DNA from 2 places in the Fictibacillus arsenicus genome. Region 2 is predicted to be linked to the other one. Evidence: riboswitches for the same ligand, from Rfam matches in the RefSeq annotation. Region 2 holds a riboswitch; the other holds the start of a gene.

Region 1 (4,795 bases), 180 kb from region 2:
TCCATACTTGAGCCTTCCCGATACGAATATCGGAGACAATCCGTTGAAAGATCATTCTTTCCCTTCTGGTCACACAACAGCCATTTTTTCTATTGTGACACCTCTTATCCTATTAAACCCGTTTTTGGGCGTGTTTCTGCTTTTCGCAGCTCTCTTGGTAGCTATTTCACGGATGTATCTCGGGCTTCATTACCCTACTGATGTTCTTGCCGGGATTGTTCTCGGCATAAGTTCAAGCTTTGTTTCATTGTTCTTAGTAAAGCTTTTTTCCTAGCTAGCCTAATTTTATGTTGGAATTCCCCGTAAAGACCTGAAACATTATGAAATGGAAAAATCGTTAACTCGTGAACGAGGGAGCTCGAGTGACTGCATTCGATCCGCTCGTTAGAGATTTTCCCGTAGAAGGTGTGCAAATTGCCCATACTTTTGAATCAGCCATTACTGATTCGGAAATTACAGTTATCGTTACTGAATGGGATGATTTTATACAACTTTTGCAAGCAGAAAATATCAGAAGAATGAAGCAGCCTGTTATTTTTGATGGGAGAAACATGTTTACTCTTGAAGAGGTCAGAAATGCTGCTGAACAGCATCCTTTGCATTATGAGTCAATTGGAAGACCACAAGTTAGCAGTTTAGGTGTTAAAAATAAGCTATTTGTATAAAAAGATGCCTGCCATTGAAAAATGGCAGGCTTTTTCATGTTTAAGCTATATCGGGGGAAGATTTAGCGGCAGTTTAGGGTAAATAAAGTCCCTTTTCCCAATACCCCTTTAGGTATAGGAAACGATAATTCCATGGTTAATCACTTTTTTCCCACGTTAAATGGAATAATCCCACGTTATTTTTAAAATAACCACAAGTCGACACATCTCGTCAAACTTCGCAGCTCAAAGACCCAAAAACAAAAACAGACTCCCTTTTAACAAGAGTCTGTTTTATCACATTAAATATTTGCTTGGTTCTTAAGCTCTTCTGCTTTGTCAGTTTTCTCCCATGGAAGATCCACATCTGTACGGCCAAAGTGACCATATGCAGCAGTTTGCTTGTAGATCGGACGGCGAAGATCAAGCATCTTGATGATTCCAGCCGGACGAAGATCGAAATTGTTGCGAACTAATTCTACAAGAACTTCTTCTGATACTTTACCCGTTTCAAAAGTGTTTACAGCAATTGATACAGGCTGAGCCACACCGATCGCGTATGCAAGCTGAACTTCAACTTTATCTGCAAGACCTGAAGCTACGATGTTTTTCGCAACATAACGAGCAGCGTACGCAGCTGAACGGTCAACTTTTGTAGCATCCTTACCAGAGAATGCTCCGCCACCGTGACGTGCATAACCGCCGTAAGTATCAACGATGATCTTACGTCCAGTTAGACCAGCATCACCTTGTGGTCCGCCGATAACGAAACGGCCTGTAGGGTTAATGAAGTATTTTGTGTTCTCATCAATTAACTCAGCAGGAACAACTGGCTTGATCACTTTTTCTTTAATGTCTTTCTGAATTTCTTCAAGTGTGTTCTCTGGGTGGTGCTGGGTAGAAATAACGATTGTATCAATACGTACTGGCTTGTCGTTCTCATCATATTCAACTGTTACTTGAGTTTTTCCATCTGGACGCAAGTAAGGAATTTCTTCAGACTTACGTACTTCAGTAAGACGGCGAGATAATTTATGAGCTAATGAGATTGGAAGAGGCATAAGCTCTTCTGTTTCATTACAAGCAAAACCGAACATTAGACCTTGATCACCTGCACCGATCGCTTCGATCTCAGCATCTGTCATAGAGCCTTCTCTTGCTTCTAGCGCTTGGTCTACACCCATCGCGATATCAGCAGATTGCTCATCGATAGAAGTCAGTACTGCACAAGTTTCAGAATCGAAACCGTATTTTGCACGGTCATATCCTATTTCTTTAATTGTTTCACGTACAACTTTTGGGATATCTACATAAGTAGAAGTTGTGATCTCACCAGCAACAAGTACAAGACCTGTTGTAACAGATGTTTCACATGCTACACGTGCATTAGCATCACTAGCTAAAATTTCATCTAGAATTGCATCTGATATCTGGTCACAAATCTTATCCGGATGACCTTCTGTTACCGACTCAGATGTAAATAAACGACGACTAACTTTTTTGGACAAATTAATATCCTCCCTTAATTGCTTTCAGTATGATACGGTACTTTATTCTTATCTATTTTGTATTGTTTATGTTCTTAACTTGAAAAAGGCATAAAAAAAGCCCTTCCCTGTTTCACATATCATTCACGAGGGAAAAGGTTTAAAATAAAAATGCCTTCATCCTCTTATTGTCCAAGGTTATTTTCACCTTGCAGGTTAGCACCTTTTCATTTTAAGCAGATTATAAACTCCGCTTTCATGTCGGTTGCTGGGTTTCATAGGGCCTGTCCCTCCACCTACTCAGAATAAGAGTAGCCGTTCTCGAAATATAATAGCGCAATGACTTTATGATGTCAATAGAAATCCCTTTAATATCAATAAGAAGAAGCTGAATTTCGCACTTTTTTGATATCGCTTTCAATATGATGGAGATTCCTGGTGTATTTAAGCCTTTTTTTCTGGATTAAGAACTTTTCTGATGCGCTTTCATAAAATAGTATACATTATTTAAATTAATGTGTTATACTAATTTTCGAATATATCACTCTAGGATAAAGGATGGTACTGTCTGATATGAATACTTTGGAATTTACGACAACCTTAAATGAACTTGTGACCCGTGAAACAACTCACCAGAACTTGCCTGTTCCGGTTTTAGTAGAGAAATCATTAACAAGAAAAGAAGGCATTCTTACTTCTACAGGTGCACTTCGAGCAACCACGGGGAAATACACAGGCCGGTCCCCTGAGGATAAATTTATTGTTGAAGATGCATCCGTAAAAAAATCCATTGACTGGGGCAAAGTAAACAAACCATTTTCACCTGAAAACTTTGATAAATTATATAAAAAAGTACTTCAATACTTAGGCACTAAAGAAGAGTTATTCTTATTTAAGGGGTTCGCAGGGGCAGATCAAGAGTACCGTCTTCCTATTCAAGTTATTAACGAATATGCATGGCACAATTTATTTGCACATCAAATGTTTGTGCGTCCAAATGAAACAGAACTTGCTTCACATGAATCTCAATTTACAGTAGTTTCAGCTCCTGGATTCCAAGTAAATCCTGCTGATGATGGAACAAACTCTGAAACGTTTATTATTATTTCTTTTGAAAAACGAATCGTATTAATCGGCGGTACAGAATACGCTGGTGAGATTAAAAAATCAGTATTCTCTGTTATGAATTACTTGCTTCCTGAAAAAGGGATCCTTTCTATGCACTGTTCAGCCAACGTTGGAAACGAAGGTGATGTAGCTCTTTTCTTCGGCTTGTCCGGAACAGGGAAAACAACACTTTCTGCTGATCCTAACCGACGCTTAATCGGAGACGATGAGCACGGATGGGCTAACACTGGAGTATTTAACGTCGAAGGCGGATGCTATGCAAAGACAATCGATCTTTCCAAAGAAAAAGAGCCGCAGATTTGGAATGCCATTCGTTTTGGAAGTGTATTAGAGAATGTAATGATCGATGATGATTCTCGTATTGCGGATTATAAGGATTCCACATTAACTGAAAATACAAGAGCGGCATATCCTGTTGATGCCATTCCAAACATCATTCAGCCAAGTGTGGCAGGTCATCCAAATACAATTATCTTTTTAACAGCTGATGCTTTTGGAGTATTGCCTCCAATCAGTAAATTAACAAAAGAACAAGCGATGTACCATTTCTTATCTGGATATACAAGCAAGCTTGCTGGAACTGAAAGAGGAGTTACCTCACCGCAAGCAACTTTCTCAACATGTTTTGGTGCTCCATTCCTTCCGTTGCCTGCAACTGTTTATGCAGAAATGCTAGGCAAGAAAATCGATCAGCATAATGTTCAAGTATTCCTTGTTAACACAGGCTGGTCTGGCGGTGAATATGGTGTCGGAAGCCGTATGAATTTATCTTACACTCGTGCTATGGTTCAAGCGGCACTTGAGGGTGAACTGACATCTGTTGAAACTGTTGTAGATCCTGTATTCGGACTTCACATTCCAACACATTGCCCTGGTGTCCCTGACCAAGTTCTTCAGCCAAAGAAAACATGGGATAACCCTGAACAGTATGATATAAAAGCAAAAGAACTTGCTGCTAAATTTAATGCTAACTTTGAAAAATTCAAATCCGTTTCTTCTGAAATCACGCAAGCAGGACCACTCGCTTAATCATCTTAAATCAACCCTCCCTTATCCAGCGGGAGGGTTTTTGGTATTTATTAGAAAAAACAGTTGTAAAGTGACATGGATGTCATTTATAATAACGACATGGATGTCACTTTAAAAACTGGGAGCTGATTACATGGAACAATCGGAAAAATTATTAAAAAACAAACCTTATCAATTTTTAATTTCTGCTCAACTGATTTCCAATCTTGGAGACTGGCTGTCAATTCTTGCTGTATTTACGCTTGTGGGACTTAAATGGGAAGCCACACCACTACAAGTTTCGTTAATAATCTTATCTCTTGCCCTCCCAATGACTTTACTAGGACCTGTAGCAGGTGTCTTGGCTGATCGTTGGGAACGCAAATACATTATGATTATTTCTGATACGGCAAGAGGTTTCATTATTTTTGGTCTCGTTTTTGCTAATGAACTTTGGCATGTGTATACTTTATTATTTGGTTTAGGTATTTTTTCGGCTCTCTTTACACCGGCCAAAAACGGAAAGCT
Region 2 (4,795 bases):
GTAATTTTTTTAGCAGGGGTGATTGATAATCATGACATCTTTAAATTTAAATGCAGTATTTCCTATAGCAAAGAACAAAATGACAAGCATAGAAGATAAAGTATTAACGATCCAGGAAAGAAACGATGAAAAATTAAGAAATGAACTAATTGGTGATTACCAACCATTCATTAAAAAAGTTACATCAAAAGTGTGCAGTCAATATATAGATCGAACAATGGATGAGTTTAGTGTAGGTCTTTTTGCCTTTAATGAAGCGATAGATCAATATCAAGAAGGACAAGGCAGCCGCTTTTTATCCTTTGCAGATATGGTAATCAGACGCCGTGTCATTGACTATATCCGTAAAGAAGTTCGTCAAAACAGATTGATTTTTCTCCAGCCGGATGAAGAAGATGAAGAAGGCCGTTTAGAAGAAAGCTATGCTGAACAAAAGGCAGCTATGGATCATTTTGAAGATCAGATTCAAGTAGAAAACCGTGTTTATGAAATAGAAGAGTATCAAAAGCTTTTAAAAACATTCGGACTAAACTTTAAAGTTTTAAGCAAACATTGTCCAAAACACGTTGATGCACGTGAAAATGCCAAAGAAATTGCTCGCCTTTTAGCAGAAAATGAAGAACTTGCCGCATTTTTAAAGGAAAAAAAGCAATTGCCGATAAAAGATTTATTAAATATGGTATCCTGTAGTCGTAAAACCATAGAGAGAAATCGAAAGTATATAATAGCGGTATCATTAATATATTTAGGCGATTTCCAAGCGCTGAAATCATACATTCAGCCTTAAGGTGAGGTATATATGATTGCATGGTAAGGGGGATTACTTCCTCTTGCCTGTAATTACTACTGATCCTGCAACTTGCGGGAGGGATACAATTGAAAAGCGGCAGCGGCATTGTAATAGAGGTTAACAACAGAAAAGCGACTTTGCTTATGAAAGATGGAACATTTGTAACGGTAAGAGTACCAGCAGGCAAAAATCCATCAGTGGGCAGAGAATATCAGGCTTCTTATTTTTCGGAAAGGAAAAGAAGTCTTTTTGTGGTGCCATCTGTAGCAGCGATACTTGCTGTTGTTCTTCTATCAGGTTTGATCCCGATTGGAAGCGAGTCAGCGGCAGCGGCTTATGTAAGCTTTGATATTAATCCAAGCTTAGAAGTGGGCGTAGATGAGGAAATGCAGGTTATCCAAATTGATGCATTTAATGACGAGGCAAAAAAAATCATAGATAAATATGATCTGAACGTTGAAAATCAATTTTCATTTGAAGACTTTGCTGATCAGCTTATTAAGGCATATGAAGAAGAAGGTTATATGGAATCAGACCATTCTATGCTCATCACAACCATTTCCAGTGAAGAAGGCAATGATAAGACTGAAGCAGCTCTAGATGAAGCAGTAAATTCAATCGTGAAGAAGACTGTTGTAAAATACCCTGTCCGTATCACTGTTTCAGAGTCTAATCCTGACACTCGTGAAAAAGCAAAGCAGCTTGGAGTGTCTTCAGGAAAATATAAAGCATTTCAAACTGCAAACATAAACGGCAAGACTTTAACAGAAGAGAAGATAAAAGAGGTTAACTTTCAAGAGCTAAAAGTAAATACTTTATCCTCTAATGACATACAAAGCTTACCGCACCCAAGGAAAATTAACACCGAAGCCCATGAACGAAAGAATGACATAAAAATAGCAGTCCCTAAAAAAGCAGTTAGCCAACCAAAAGAAGTTAAAAAGCACAGAGAAAAGCATCACAATCAAGATAATCACCATAACAAGAAACAAGAAAAATTGGTGAAGCCTAAAGAAAGAAAGTTAAATAATAGCGATAACAAGCATCAAAATCGTGCGTTTAACAGCAATAAACAAAAGAATAATGAACATCAAAACCGAAACGCGAATAATCATCACAAGAAAAATCAGCAGGACCGCAATAAACAGGACCGCAATAAACAGGACCGCAATAAGCAAGATCGCGACAAACATCGTAACAAACATTAGCACTAAATATGGTTAATACTGTCGTAATTACAAAAACGATTTTTACTGACTGTCGAACGCTTTATAAAGGTAAACACTCCGTTCCTCTCGAAAAGGTGAAATAACAACCAATTCGGGGGGATTTTATATGCTGGATGTCACCTTTTTTGAAAGACAGATTGGAAAAAGTCCATACTTGCCATTGTATAACATTCCGGTTAAACCTAGATTTAGTCTCAATGATGAAACTACCTTGAGGATTGATTACAGAGAAGGAGAACGTAATCGTATCGTTGTTTTCAGAGGAAATCCAAAGTATCTATCTATGATGCTAGATGGGAAAATGAAGCTTACAACACTCCTTCGCCAAGAGATGATCGAGTTTCACGGGACGTTAAGACAGCGGCTGAAATGGGAAGCCATATTCTATTTAAGCTCTCATTGGGAACAAATATCTGCAGGCGTCTTGATTAAAAGTGTTAAAAATGTTTGACACGAATCGACAGCGGTGATATTATTCATCTCAGTGATTCAAAAATGCATCGTTTTAACTTAATAACGCAACGCTTTAACTTATCACGAGAGGTGGAGGGACTGGCCCTATGAAACCCGGCAACCGCTAGCTGTATGTAATCCATACTGACTAGAAAGGTGCCAATTCCTGCAAGGCATTCAATTGTCTTGGGAGATGAGGAGAACGCGCATAGAATATTATATGCCTTTCTGCTCATATTGAAGCAGAGGGCATTTTTTTATTTGAATGGTTTGTTGATTGGATTGCAAGGTGCGAGACTCCAGCGGGATTAGCGTGCCAGCTACTTGAGTATTCTTCCTCGCAAGGCATGCGACGAGGAAACTCACTTCGTTAGGAGTTGCTTGTAGACGCAGGAGCACACAGGTTTTATTAAGACTCCTAACGGCGCAAAGCGCAGAGGAAGCTCACCGCACGCCCCGCGGAAAGCGAGCATCCTGGAGCGGAAATCAACAGCTTCTAATTGCAATTTAAAGTATTACAGATGGAAATGAGGTTAGTTCTATTGATTAATTTACATTCAGTCCGTAAAGTCTTTCAAACCAAAGATGGTGAAGTGAAGGCTGTTGATTCGGTAGATTTAAACATAAAACAAGGTGAAATTTACGGCATTATTGGATACAGCGGAGCAGGGAAAAGTACACTTATCCGAATTCTTAACATGCTGGAAAGACCGACAAGCGGTACGGTTACGATCGGCGGAAAAAATATGTCTGAGCTATCTTCTAAAAAACTTAGAGAAGCTAGACAGGAAATAAGTATGATATTCCAGCACTTCAACCTTTTATGGTCGAGAACCGTTAGAGAGAACATTGCTTTCCCGTTAGAAATCGCTGGATATCCGAAAGAGAAAATCAAGCAGCGTGTTGACGAGCTGATTGATCTTGTCGGACTAGAAGGCAGAGGCGGTTCATATCCTTCACAGCTGAGCGGGGGCCAAAAACAGCGGGTTGGTATTGCGAGAGCACTTGCCAACGAACCGAAAGTTTTATTATGTGATGAAGCCACTTCAGCACTTGATCCAAAAACAACCGACAGTATTTTAGATCTTCTAGTAGAAATCAACCAGAAGCTAGGTCTAACTATCGTGTTGATCACACATGAAATGCACGTCATACGAAAAATCTGTCACCGAGTTGCAGTAATGGAAAAAGGAAAAGTGGTAGAAGAAGGCGATGTACTGAGCGTCTTTAAAAACCCTAAAGAATCCATTACAAAGGATTTTGTAAAACAAGTTACAGAACCAGAAGAAACAGTGGATACCATAAAGCAATTTATAGAGGAGTTTCCTGAAGGCAGAATTGTTCAGCTTACTTTTGTAGGAGGCAGTGCCGGGCAGCCTTTAATTACAGAGCTGATCCGAAACTTTGAAGTGGATGTTAATATCCTGCAAGGTAAAATTACTCAAACTCAAAATGGTCCATACGGTACATTATTTATCCAAATAAAAGGTTCTGAAGCGGCACTTTCTAACGCTATGGAATTTTTAAATAGTGTTCAGGTAGAAGTTGAGGTGATTCATAATGCTTAGTACTTGGTTCCCGAACGTTCAGTGGGATGTTGTTTTAGAAGCAACGAAAGAAACTTTATATATGTCGGCTATTTCCGTTTTTGTAACATTCATTTTAGGTCTCGCTTTGGGGCTTGCCTTATATTTAACCGCTCCAGGCAACCTGTGGGAAAACAAATTCTTAAATAGCATCATTGCCATTATTGTTAACGTGTTCCGTTCTATTCCGTTTATTATATTAATTATTTTGCTGATTCCTTTTACGCGCTTTATTGTAGGGACAATGCTTGGAGCAGAAGCAGCACTGCCAGCTTTGATTGTCGGAGCAGCTCCATTTTACGCGCGTATGGTTGAGATTGCTTTGAGAGAAATTAATAAAGGAGTAATTGAAGCAGCGAAATCAATGGGTGCAACAAACACTCAAATTATTTTCAAAGTACTTATTCCCGAAAGCACCCCAGCACTTATTTCTGGTATTACCGTTACTGCGATTGCTCTTGTAAGCTACACAGCAATGGCTGGTGTAGTTGGAGCAGGAGGACTTGGAAACCTTGCTTATATGGAAGGCTACCAGCGGGATAATGCAGAAGTAACTTTAGTTTCAACTGTTCTGATCTTGGTCATCGTATTTGTTATTCAATGGATAGGAGATCAATTCACAACAGCTTTAGATAAAAGATAAGCACATACAACAAGGAGGAAATCACATGAAAAAAGTATTTTCTATTATTTTGCTTGCTGTAGTTGGTGCAGCACTAGCAGCTTGCGGCAATAAA

Evidence for each region. A riboswitch is a leader RNA that binds a small molecule or an ion and turns the genes downstream of it on or off. The one in region 2 is predicted to bind S-adenosylmethionine.
Region 1: it holds a riboswitch for S-adenosylmethionine, as region 2 does, so the genes downstream of both, metK (methionine adenosyltransferase) here and ABE41_RS15745 (methionine ABC transporter ATP-binding protein) in region 2, are expected to answer to the same signal.

What each region holds. Positions count from the first base shown of each region.
Region 1 is NZ_CP016761.1:2,892,620-2,897,414, forward strand. It holds gene ABE41_RS14855 (phosphatase PAP2 family protein) at 1-274, shown strand, start outside; gene ABE41_RS14860 (UDP binding domain-containing protein) at 345-665, shown strand; gene metK (methionine adenosyltransferase) at 947-2,152, opposite strand; SAM riboswitch class I at 2,314-2,443, opposite strand; gene pckA (phosphoenolpyruvate carboxykinase (ATP)) at 2,705-4,288, shown strand; gene ABE41_RS14875 (MFS transporter) at 4,422-4,795, shown strand, end outside.
Region 2 is NZ_CP016761.1:3,072,075-3,076,869, reverse strand. It holds gene sigI (RNA polymerase sigma-I factor) at 32-787, shown strand; gene ABE41_RS15755 (anti-sigma-I factor RsgI family protein) at 877-1,998, shown strand; gene ABE41_RS15750 (PNPOx family protein) at 2,126-2,470, shown strand; SAM riboswitch class I at 2,548-2,672, shown strand; gene ABE41_RS15745 (methionine ABC transporter ATP-binding protein) at 3,015-4,040, shown strand; gene ABE41_RS15740 (methionine ABC transporter permease) at 4,033-4,701, shown strand; gene ABE41_RS15735 (MetQ/NlpA family ABC transporter substrate-binding protein) at 4,727-4,795, shown strand, end outside.